One region of the Paenibacillus sp. FSL K6-2524 genome, then DNA from elsewhere that is predicted to be linked to it. Evidence: predicted binding sites of a transcription regulator. Region 1 holds the regulator's gene; each other region holds the start of a gene.
What was found. The regulator Rex, encoded in region 1, represses fermentation and respiration genes when NADH is low (regulators of the CRP and FNR family bind a similar motif). The targets are predictions, from matches to a motif close to TTGTGAAATATTTCACAA.
Positions count from the first base shown of each region.

Region 2: a site for Rex is predicted at 2,372-2,389, ahead of NST85_RS01005 (DUF1858 domain-containing protein). Genes of this name have one in related genera too.
Region 3: a site for Rex is predicted at 1,625-1,642, ahead of NST85_RS23475 (flavocytochrome c). Genes of this name have one in related genera too.

Region 1 is NZ_JBBOSP010000001.1:3,948,601-3,952,896, forward strand. Features, by position in the region: gene NST85_RS18070 (cell wall elongation regulator TseB-like domain-containing protein) at 1-296, opposite strand, end outside; gene NST85_RS18075 (amidohydrolase) at 346-1,644, opposite strand; gene NST85_RS18080 (redox-sensing transcriptional repressor Rex) at 1,634-2,281, opposite strand; gene dinG (ATP-dependent DNA helicase DinG) at 2,294-4,296, opposite strand, start outside.
Region 2 is NZ_JBBOSP010000001.1:216,598-220,893, forward strand. Features, by position in the region: gene NST85_RS00995 (sensor histidine kinase) at 224-1,612, opposite strand; gene NST85_RS01000 (response regulator transcription factor) at 1,609-2,286, opposite strand; gene NST85_RS01005 (DUF1858 domain-containing protein) at 2,456-2,683, shown strand; gene NST85_RS01010 (DUF438 domain-containing protein) at 2,815-4,089, shown strand; gene NST85_RS01015 (ROK family glucokinase) at 4,292-4,296, shown strand, end outside.
Region 3 is NZ_JBBOSP010000001.1:5,076,999-5,081,294, reverse strand. Features, by position in the region: gene NST85_RS23480 (sensor histidine kinase) at 1-1,506, opposite strand, end outside; gene NST85_RS23475 (flavocytochrome c) at 1,679-3,460, shown strand; gene NST85_RS23470 (DEAD/DEAH box helicase) at 3,862-4,296, shown strand, end outside.

The sequences.
Region 1 (4,296 bases):
TCCGTTGTTCCTTCTGAGAGAGGGACTACTCGGGATTCTTTTCCTTCTTGAATCCATACCATGACTGCTTGCCCCGATTCATCCTTACCTTCTACAACCCAGCACACTTCATCCCAAACCGATTTATATACTTTCTTAACATCGCTAATACCGGCTTCCTGCTGTGCTCGTACTACCGCGGCTTGCTCGCCGCTCCACAAATCCTGTTGGATATAGATATAGAAACGGTGAAGACCAAAGAGCACGAGCAGCAGGGTTAGGATAGAGATTAGTATCCATTTGGTTTTCTTCTTCAACCTTCTCTTCCACTCCCCGTTAATGACTTGTTTGAGCTATGACGACGAATTAACGAGATAACAATCCTTCATAAGCTGCTTGCGCTTCATAACGCACTTTTTCTTCGTCAATAGTCAGCGCAGCACCATTCTTAATCACTTGTTTGCCGTTCACCCAAACATGCTCCACATCTTTCGCTCCGGCCGAATACACTGCATGAGAAATATAATCGGTTCTTGGCAGAAAATGAGCCTGCTCCGTATTCAGAGCAATAAAATCGGCCTTCATTCCCTGGGCCAATTTGCCCGTATCCTGTAAGAAAACTGACTTAGCACCATACTCTGTACCCATCTTGAGTGCTTGTAATGCCGGTACAGCAGTTGGATCACCAGATACCCCTTTATGAATCAATGCAGCCAACCGGATTTCCTCAAACATATCAAGGTTATTATTGCTAGCAGCACCATCTGTACCAAGTGAAACGGTAACACCCGCTTTGAGTAATTCAGGCACTCGAGCAACACCGCTAGCGAGCTTTAGATTGCTACCTGGATTATGGGATACTCCTACTTGATGTGCTGCCAGAATTTCGATCTCCTCATCGTTCAAATGCACAGCATGTGCAACCAGTGATGGACGAGAGAACATACCCATATTGAGTAAATGTTGAACCGGTCGTACGCCATAATTACTCACATTTTGTTCCACTTCAGTCTTAGTCTCCGACATATGCGTATGTAACGGCAAGTTAAGATCGTGGGCTGCCTGAACAAATTTCTCGAAGAAATTAGGTGCACAAGTATAAGGTGAATGTGGTGAGAGCATCGTTGTGATCCGCCCGTCTGCTTTACCATGCCAGTCACGAGCAAATCCAACAGCTTCATTTAACTTCTGGCGTTGTTCATCTTCAGAGCAGAACCCAATTGCACCACGCATAAGAACAGCACGTATACCCGATTCTTCTACTACTTTGGCCACTTGGTCCATATGGTCATACATATCTAGAAAGGTCGTCGTCCCACCTTTTAGCATTTCAAGCACGGACAATGAAGTCCCCCAATACACATCACTACCTGTAAATTTAGCCTCCATAGGCCACATTTTATCTTGAAGCCAAACTTGTAGGGCAAGATCATCCCCATACCCACGTAACAGTGACATCGCCGCATGTCCGTGCGTATTTACCAAACCTGGAAGGAAGAGAAGGCCTGCTCCATCAAAAATTTCTGCTCCTTCTGCACCTTCAGGACGTTCCTCACCAATATACGTTATCGTATCTCCCTCAACCAACATATAACCATTAACTACGGGACGTGCATCGTCCATTACCGCTATCGTCCCATTTTTAATTAACCACTTATGACTCATCTAATTCTGTTTCCTTTCCATTCAAATAATAGGCTAAACTCAGGAGGTCCGTTGTAAAATCGGCCGCATGAATACGCACCTCAGGTGGGACCTTCAGAATTGTAGGAGCGAAATTGAGAATCGCTTCTACCCCAGCGGCTACTAGAACATCAGCTACTCGCTGCGCCTCTGTATCCGGAACTGTAATAATCCCGATTCGGATATTATTCTGTTTGACCGATTCTACTAGTTCCTCTATTGGTTGTACCGTAATATTATTGATTTTGCTACCAATCTTCGACGGAAAGGCATCAAAAATACTCACAATTTTCATATTATCCTTCAAGTAAGCATTGTAATTGGAAAGCGCTTGTCCCAAGTTACCAGCTCCGACCAAAGCTACATTAATTTGTTGGTCCAAGTTTAAAATTTGACGAATTTTCTCAATCAGATAAGAAACGTCGTATCCAATCCCTTTACGACCGAAATCACCAAAATAGGCAAGATCCTTACGAATTTGTGCCGGATTGAGTGCCAGTTTCTGACCCAACTCTTGTGAGGAAACTGTAGGTACTTCCCTTTGACTTAATTGATTTAGAAAACGTAAGTAAACGGGTAATCTTCGTACCACGGCATCCGATATTTTTTCTGATTTCATGCATTTTTCCTCCTAATCTGATAAAGAAGAACCTTGTTGTTCTTCAGCGACCAGCCATTCCGAAATACGTGGAACCATCTGTTCAAGTGGCATATGCTCCATCTTCGGTCCGGGTAATGAATATAAAAAGTATTTTCCGTAGTAGGATTCCAAGATGCGCGTATCATAAACAACCACAATTCCACGGTCTTGCGAAGAACGGACCAGCCGTCCAAAACCTTGCTTAAAGCGGATAACCGCCTGCGGCACAGACAACTTCATAAAGGGATTCTTCTTCTCCTTCTGAAGTCGCTCACTCTTCGCTTCAATCAACGGATGGTTGGGAGGTTGGAAAGGTAAACGGACAATTGCCAAGCTGGTTAAAGCTTCACCTGGAATGTCTACACCTTCCCAGAAACTACTCGTTCCAAGCAGAACGGAAGCACTCTGCCCTTGAAACCTGCGAGTTAACTTACTACGATTACCACTATCCATCCCTTGGCCTATTACCGTAATTCCCCGTTGAGACAGCAGTTCCTTAAGAGGATCATACACTTGCCGTAACATTCGATAAGAGGTAAACAACACCAACATTCGACCTTGTGTTACAGTTGCAGTGTCTGCTAAAGACTGCACAAGCGTATTGACAAAATGATCATCTCCTACGCTCCCCTTAACACTCGGGAAATCCCTTGGAATTACTAGGAGTGCTTGATCACGGTAATTAAATGGAGATGGAAGCACTGAAGTAACCAATCTATCTTCGGAGGCAGCCTCCTGAAGTCCAAGCTGTTCAATCATATATTGAAATGATTTATCGACCGACAATGTCGCCGAAGTCATCACTACACTCTTCTTCTTATCAAAGAAATACGATTTTAATTGGGCGCTCACATCAATTGGAACAGCAAAGATCTGTAATGATCGACTACGGTAATTACCATTGCCTTCGATCCAGTACACCGTATCCTCGTCATCCAGTTTGATGAAAGAACGCAAACCATCACGCTCGTTTGCGATATCTTTGAATAATCCACTGATATCCGTCATTAAACCTTCAGATCCGTAATCATCTGGCTCTTCCCTAATCTCACCTAGCATGCGTTCTCCCTTGCGAAGCACATCGCTCAGAATAACATAAATCTGATTCTCCAATGCTTCAATAGCATCCCATTCCTTGGGCTTCCTATTTGGAAGTAACCGAAGAACGAACTGTCCAGGATCTCCTGGAGCTGCATCACTGCGGTCAGGCATGAGCACGAAGAGCATTTCGCTGAGCTTATCCCAGCTCTCTTTCACATCCAGCAGAGAACGATATAAGCCATCAATAATAGAACACCACTCTGATGACTTTTCACTCTTCGTATTCTGAAGGGCGCTTCTAAGACTCGGAAGTTGTCCTGTCTTACTATCTTTGAACAGACGTGTCAAAGTATGCACAACAGTAAAGTACTTTAATTGAAGGCCCAGATGCTTTCCGGCTACGTCTTCTAAATGATGAGCTTCGTCAATAACCAATCGCTCATAGCTAGGAAGCAATTGATGTCCCGCTTGAATATCTGTGAACAATTTGGAATGGTTAGTAATGACTACATCAGCGATACCAGCCTCATGCTTAGCACGATGATAGAAGCATTTGCGGAACCAAGGACAGGAACGACCCAGACAGGAGTCCGACTCACTAGCCACAGTCTCCCAGAAGTCCCCCCCACGATTCCCCATGTTGAGTTCCTCATCGTCCCCGGTCTCCGTTTGGGTCAACCATACAATCATTTGTGCGGCGATCATTACTTCTTCTTTTGGCGTTGCAAAGTCTTTTCTATTTATTTTATGTTCAAATTTTCTCAAACACAAATAATGCTGTCTTCCTTTAAAAATGGCAGCTCTAAATGGAAAAGGCACTACTTCAGTCAGTAATGGAATGTCACGCTCGCGCAACTGTTCCTGTAGATTAATCGTGTGAGTGCTGACCATAACCTTGTCATCTTGTTTCACACTATGGTAAATGGCAGGCAGAAGATACCCTAGAGATTTAC
Region 2 (4,296 bases), 3.7 Mb from region 1:
AATTTCTCCAGTAAACGAGATATACAGACCACTTTGTGATAACTTAACTGGAATTTATCCTTCTGATTTGGTGCTTGGGAGCAACAATCTTCGAATCCAGTAAAAATAGATGGACGATTTCCAGCTAAAGTGGAAGGGAGCAGAGTTCCGCAAAAATTAACGGAAGTTTTTCCCTCTAAAACAGAGTAATCAGACAAAATAGAACGTCGGCAACTATTAATCGCTAGACTGGATAAATATAGATCGTTGTCCCCTCACTCGAAGACTCTGTGTCCCGGATAAGCCCCATCTCCTGCAGTAGAAGGTCGACGATGGGAAGCCCCAGCCCAGCGCCCTTAGCAGGGGAAGTACTTCTCATACCTGGACCCTGGTCGGATATAACGAGTGCTACTGTTCCTCGCCACTTGGTCAAGCTAATTCCGACATAACAACCACCGCTAGCATGGCGAACGAGATTCTGAAACAAGTTATCCAGTACGCGGCGTAGTCCTTGTCCATCTACGTTCCAATGTAGAGGTTCATCGGGGAGGTTGATATCGGCCCCGATGCCCGCCTTCTCCCATACAGGATACCAGGCTGCTGCACTTTCTCGTACGATTCGCAGTATATCTTGCCTCTCTAGTGACAAGGCGTATCGGCCACTGGCGAGTAAGTTATAGGAAAGTAGGTGGTCGATCAGACCATCCAGATCTCCAATCTTCGTCTCCATGAGGAAGAGAGAGTGTCGTCCCTGCTCTGACAGTGGTTCTTTGGAAATGGAATAAAGATGGCTGGCCAGCACCGTAAGTGGCGTCCGCAGGTCATGTGATAGATTACTGATTAAGCTTTTGCGAAGATTTTCTTCCTCTTGCTCCCGTTTCTGGCTGTCATTCAGTTCGTCAACCATGTGGTTAAATGCAGTCTCTAAGCGCCCAATTTCATCGGGTCTTCCCTCCTGAATCAGAGCGGGAACCCCGTTCTCCCCAGTATGCGTCATAGCGGCTTCGAGTCGCAGTAGTCGGAGCCGGATGTCTCGGAAGAAGAAGTACGATAAGAGAATGAAGAATATGAGCATTAATGAGAAGAAACCAAATAAGAAACGGGTATCACTTGGCCGATCCTCAGAAACTATATTCATAAACTTACGAGGCAGTTCAAACACCATGAACCCTCGCCCAGGTTCTTCTTCTCCATCGATAAAGGCCACGATTGTAAATGGATCGGCGTCAACTCGTTGTTTCATAAAGGTGATTGCATCCGATATGGACCATTTCAAAGGTAACGTTTCTTGTTGTGGTAATTGAAGGCGAGTTGTTCCTGTCTGATCGACCCAGAAGAGAGATGCGTCGGGGTACATGGTCTTTAGTTCTTCTAACCGTTTATTTATTTCTTCAGGTGTCGATGTGGAGAGCGCTAGGGCTTCCTTGTGCCATAGAGACTCCAATTCTTTCCCGGATTGATAGACAGGGTTTCTTTCGACCTTGGGCATGGGATAAAGGATACGATTCACTCCCCAAGAGGCAATAAGGCTGATCGGAATGAGTACAGGTATGAACAGTAGGGCTACAGCAATAATTAGGATAAACCTGGTTAGCAGTGAGCTTCGGTACTTTTGAAATGGTCTTAATCTCATGGTCTTACCCGATAGCCGATACCCCGGATAGTCTCAATAATCTCGGGAACAGCGGGATCGTGTTCAAGCTTTTCTCGCAAATGGCGAATATGTACCATCAAAGTTTTGTCTCCGTCCAGATAAGTGTCTCCCCATACTGCCTCGTAAATTTGCTCCTTCGTCATAATTTGTCCCAAATGACGTAGTAGATAGTTGAAAATATTAAATTGCTTACCCGTCAAAATGATCTCTTCGCCCGTATCTTGATTTACAATCCTATTCTCCTTCTCATGAAAAAGTAGATGTTTGATTTTGAGCGGTTCAGGTGATGGAGATCCTGTTCTCCTTAGTAACACCTCAATGCGTGCAATCAATTCATCAGGATGAAAAGGCTTGGTTAAATAATCATCTGCGAATTGCAGCCCCTGTAACTTATCATCTATAGAAGTTCGGGCGGATAGCATCAGAATGGGAAGCAAAGGATACTGTTTCTTAAGTCGTTGCCCTACAGTGAATCCATCTAGTCCTGGAAGCATGACATCTAAGATGACGAGCTGGTTAGAAGAAGCCTCTTCCAAAGCACGCTCCCCACTGGTTAGCCAAGTTACACCGTATCCACGTTCCTGTAGATTCCTGCAGACCCAGTCACCGATTTCAAGGTCGTCTTCAATATATAGCAAACTTGTATTAGTCATAATTTGATCCCTCCGATTCTTCACATCTATCATTCTTGCAAATTTATGTCTAAAAATAAACTCCCTTTTACAAACATTCTTATACTTGTGACTGTAATCACAAGGTCGTGTTCTTGTCTGTGTTACTTTTTGATTGAGAAAGATTATCAATAAAGTCAGGTGGGATTCTATGGTTAAACTCATTGATTTGCGTAAAACCGTATATGAACTGTGTTCAGCCGATCCTGAGATTATGAACATCATGGTGGAGCTGGGTTTTGAACAGTTGGCCAAACCGGGGATGCTGCAGAGCGCTGGACGTTTCATGACCATTCCCAAAGGAGCTAAGCTTAAAAAAATAGATCTTGAACACATCAAATCGATATTTCGCGTGCGAGGGTATGAGATAGAGGAATGAGCTTTTAAGTTTTGTCCGAACCATATTCATAGAAGTAACGCTAACAAAACTAGGTTTATGCTTACGAAGTAAGTTTTGTCCGAACCATATTCATAGAAGTAACGCTAACAAAACTTTTAGGAGGAACAATCATGAGCGAATTAATTAATAACCGTGAATATACGGTGCCAGAACAAGGACGCCGCCAAGAGATGTTGAAGGAAATTATGAAGGATCTGCATGCAGGGAAGAGCGTTGAAGAGGTGAAGGCGCGGTTTCAGGAAGCTGTAGGCGATGTGACAGTCGAGGAAATATCGGCCATGGAGCACATGCTGATGGAGGAAGAGGGGATTCCGGTATCCGAAGTGCAGCGACTTTGCTCCGTGCATACCGCAATTTTCAAAGGATCGATTGAAGAGATTCATCGCCCTTCGAAGCCGGAGGAACAACCGGGTCATCCAGTGCACACATTTAAGTTGGAGAACCGTGAGCTTGAGCGACTGGTCAACTTCAAGCTAGAACTGCATAGCGACAAGTTCCGTGAGGATGATAATGCCGAAATCATTTATAAATTGATAGAGGATTTAAATCTACTATTGGATATCGACAAGCACTATAGCCGCAAAGAAAACTTATTGTTCCCTTATTTGGAGAAGTACGGTATATACGGTCCGACGAAGGTCATGTGGGGTGTCGATGATGCGATCCGCGCGATGATTAAGGAAGTCAAAGGTAAACTAATGAAATATGATGGTGACAAAGAGACCCTTAGTATGGACTTGACTCGGATTATTTCGGAAGTAAATGAAATGGTCTTTAAAGAAGAGAATATTCTAATTCCGATGGCGCTAGGTAAATTGACTGAGGACGAGTGGGTAAAGATTGCAGAGGAGAGCGACGAAATTGGCTTTTGCCTAACAACTCCAGAGGCGAAATGGGTTCCAGAGCGCGCCTCTTCGCCTGATCTCGGAACAGTGAGCTCAGAGGAAGCAGAACAAGCGGGTGACGCTGATCAGTTACGCCAAGGCTTCATCAAGTTTGATACGGGAATATTATCCTTAGCGCAGTTGGAAGGAATAATGAATCACCTACCGATAGATTTGACGTTTATCGACGAGAATGATGTAGTTCGTTATTTCTCACATGGTAAAGAACGGATTTTCGCTCGTACTAAAGCGGTGATCGGACGGACGGTTCAGAATTGCCACCCACCTCAAAGTGTGCATATCGTCAATGAGTTGCTGGCTGACTTTAAGTCAGGCAAAAAAGATGCGGAAGACTTCTGGATCGCGATGGGGGATAAATTTATCTATATCCGATATTTTGCTATTCGTGGCGAAGACGACCAATATATGGGGACCTTGGAATTTACACAGAACATCGCCCCAATTCGCGCACTAGAAGGACAGAAACGGATCATGTCTTAAGCACCGAATACACCGCCTTTATGCTCGCTCTTTGCGAGATTTAGGGGGTGTTTTTTTGCCTATATGTGATCTAGATCATTCCCTTAAAGCCTTATGATTACTGGGTTTCTGATTGTCGTCTTCTATTGACCGAATGGGAGGGTTCGCTTATAGTTGGTACGTAGGAATAAACAAATTATTAATGAAAAAGGTGGCTTGTGAAATGTC
Region 3 (4,296 bases), 1.1 Mb from region 1:
ATAAGCAAGTTTGATACGGTGGCTGACACTATACAGACCGAAACCGATCTCTCCGTTTCTATCTTTTTTTCCGTTTCGCACTGTCTCCTGAAGTGACGCAAGTCTTGATTCAGGGATGTCGACTCCGTTATTCTCGACGCTGACTATCAGTTGATCTCCTCGTTCATAAGCACTAATTGATATTTTACTTTTCCGGTCCGCCAGAGGCTTGATTCCGTGATAAATTGCATTTTCAACGATTGGTTGAAGGATGAAACGAATGATTTGATGTTGTTCCAAATGATCGTCATAACGCAGTTCATACTCCAGAATATCTTCATATCGAACACATTGAATATTCAAATAGCTCTCGACATGTTGAAATTCTTGCCCCAGTGTTGCAAATTGATTGCCACTGCCCAGCCCGAGCCGGAAATAAGTACTAAGGGATTCTACGATTTCAACCACATCGTCCGCCTCATGACTTGCAGCCATCCATTGGATCGTATCCAGTGTATTGTACAGAAAATGGGGTTTAATCTGTTCGTGAATCATTTGTAGTTCCATTTCCTTCTTCTCTTGCTGGGATTGGTATAGGTTCTTGAGCATTTGATTGAAGCTACGCCCTAACTCTCCAATTTCATCGCGTCGCTGATCATTGGAACGCACGTTCCAGTCGCCGTTTTCCACTTGTCTCATCAATTGACGTAGCGTTTGTATTGGTCGTGCTATGGAGGATCCCAGCAATATGACGAGGATCAAAAAGAAGATACCTACTACGCTTCCCACTATAAGAGCCGACCATTGGGTCCTTATCATACCTTGGGAAAGTTGGGATCTCGGCACTTGAAAGATGAGTTTCCAACCCGGAACACCAGCGATCGAAGCTGTAAAGGTCGAAAGGGAAGCTTTGTTGCCTTCTAGATTTGGGGATTCGGAATTTACTATAAGCCATCCCCTGCCGTCATAAACCAAAATGTCTTGGGCGATCTCTTTCATTTTACCGATGGGAACAGCGGCTGCAATGTATGCTACATCTTCATTCACAAGCGGTTCAATGCGGTATAGAATGACGACTATTTCTGCTTCGTTAGCTTTGGAAACAATAACATTGCTAACAACGTAGGGAGCATGCGACGAAATAAGATCCTTATAATAGTCTCGCGTTAGTATAGAGAACGACTCACTATCAGATGTCCAAGAATTTCCTTTTAGATCAACGATCCGAATGGACTCGTAGTCATTACCGCGCCTTTGCTCTAGCTTGCGACTTTCGAGTAACAGTTCATCCCGAGTCCAGTGGTGATCTGCCGCAAGTGTGGCAAGCATTTCAACTTCTCCGATCCGCTGCTGAAACCAATAAGATATTTGTTCACTCCGGGCATTCACGATTTGCTGAGTCAGAGATTCGTTGAGTGGGATGACTGTTCGTTCCATCTCTAAGTAAATGGCGCCCGACAGCGCCAGAAACAGTAAGAGAAAGCATCCCCCGGCGTAATACGTAATTTTTCGTTGTATAGAGTTCATGTCTTTATTACATCATGTTGTACGCAAGCTTCAAATGAAAAGAATCACTTGTCCAAAATGTATAAAGAAAAACTGAAATGTGCAAATACTTTTAGTGGTTTATCCCCTACAATAAACATTGTACATTTTTTCACAATATAAAAATTCTAGTATAAGTATCAGGGGAGGAACTATGAGAAGACACACGGGAAGAATATTATCAATTATTATGGTGCTGGCGCTTATATTCACGATGACCGCTTGCGGCTCTAAGAAAAACTCAAAGGAAGCAGCTGATGGAACGACGACTGCGATTGGGGTAGGTAGTGGGAAACACGGAGACATAAAAGTTGAGGTAAGCTTTATGGATGGGAAAATTATCGAAGTGAAGGTTCTGGAACAGAAGGAAAATGAAGTTCTCGCGGAGCCTGTATATACTCAGTTGAAGGAAACCGTGATGCAGGCTAATAGCGTAGAAGTGGATGTTATTAGCGGATCTAGTGTGACAAGTAAAGGATATCTAGATGCGATTCAGGATGCGATCGTTAAATCGGGGATTGCACTGGTAGCAGGCAGCGCAGTAGCAGACACTAAACAGACTGAAGAGTCGGAGCAAACATACGACGTCGTCGTTATCGGTGCGGGTGGTGCCGGATTTAGTGCCGCACTCGAAGCAGGAGAGGCAGGGAAAAGTGTAGTTATATTGGAGAAGATGCCGACAGTTGGTGGCAACACGCTAATCTCCGGTGGGGAGATGAATGCTCCTGATAACTGGGTTCAGCATGCACTTGGTATAACCGATGATAGCGCAGAATTATTTTATGAGGATACGATGAAGGGTGGCGATAATCTGGGCCAACCTGAAATCGTAAAGATTCTATCCGAGAAATCACTGGGTTCAGCCGAATGGTTACGTGACGTGGTAAAAGTTGAGTTCTTACCAGATCACCTCTTCCAGTTCGGGGGGCATTCTCGTAAACGTGCACTTATTCCTGTCGGTCATACAGGAGCGGAATTGATTACTAAGCTTAAGACCAAGGCTGGAGAACTTGGAATTACTATAAAGACGAACATGAAGGCTGAGCAACTGCTGACAGATGAGAGCGGTAGAGTAGTCGGAGTTGAAGCTAGTACGAATGGTCAAAAAGTGACCTTCCGCGCTAACAAAGGCGTTATAATGGCGACCGGCGGATTTGGCTCTAATATAGAGATGCGTAAGAAATATAATCCTGAGTTGGATGAGAGCTATATGTCTACGGACACGCAAGGAACGACCGGTGATGGAATTATCATGGCACAAGAAATTAACGCAGATATTACGAACATGGAGAATATACAAACTTATCCGATTTGTAACCCGATTACTGGTGTGATCTCACTTGTGGCCGATTCTCGGTTCGATGGTGCGATATTGATTAACCAAGGGGGAACACGGTTTGTGGAGGAATTGGAACGACGGGATGTAATATCTAAGGCTATTCTGGCACAAGAAGGCCGCTACGCATACCAATTCTGGAATCAGGAAATCGCCGATATCGGTAAGACGATCGAAGTCCATAAAGATGAATATGAACAATTAATTAAGGAAGGGCTACTCTATAAGGCTGACACTATTGAAGATGCAGCTAATTTTTTCAAAGTTGATGCAAAGACATTGAAAGAGACTATTAGTAAAGTTAATGAGTATGCGAAGACAGGTAAGGATCTTGATTACAACCATCGCGGCGGGTTAGTGTCGCTGGAAAAAGGTCCATATTATATTCAAAAAGCGGTTCCATCGGTCCATCATACAATGGGTGGATTGGTTATTGATACAAAGGCACATGTTCTGACGACGGAAGGCGAGATTATTCCTGGATTATACGCTGCGGGAGAAGTGACGGGAGTTGTTCACGGTGCTAACCGTCTGGGCGGAAATGCCATTTCTGATGTTATCACTTTTGGTCGGATTGCGGGTCAAGAGGTAGCAAAGTAAATATAATTACAGAATGATTTTTTGATAATTGGACTGGGCAAAGGGAATATCCTTGCCTGGTCCATTTGCTCGTTCTCTTGCTGCTTTTGATTATCATTTGGTGTAGCTTGGGTTTATGACATATAATGAAAATAATGATTTCTAGAAGTGCGGTGAGAAAATTACAGCTATGAATACCATTTGATCCTTCGATCGTTGTTGCAGTTGGATTATTTGATTTAATTAACCGGAAATGGTAATAATCCGACTGCAAAGACGAACGCTGACGCTTCTCCAGATTCAAACGGTTTCTTCGCCTCTTGATTACCGCACTTCTAGAAGTGGGCGAGGAAGCAGAGACAGCTCGTGTCCTTATTACAACTACGCTTACGAGACTACTATTGAATAAAGGATGAATATAAATGACAATGATTACTTTTGCTGGACTCGGGATCAGCGAGCCGCTTGCGGCTAAACTGGCAGAGTACGGTATTATTGAACCGTCACCGGTACAGGCGGAGACGATTCCTGCTGCTTTGGAAGGTCGTGATGTGCTTGCCCAGTCGCAGACGGGAACTGGGAAGACGCTGGCTTATCTTCTACCATTGTTGCAGAGAATAAATCCTGAGGAGAAGACGTTGCAAGGATTGATTCTTGCACCTACCCAGGAACTAGCTATACAGATACTTAGAGAAGCAGAGAAGTATGGAGAAGCACTGGGTGTTCAAGTCCAAGCCCTTATTGGTGGGGCAGCGATCAAACGGCAGATAGAGCGATTGAGACTACATCCTCAATTGGTAGTGGGAACGCCGGGTAGAATCCGTGAAATCGTGGCCTTGCGTAAGTTGAAGCTTCAT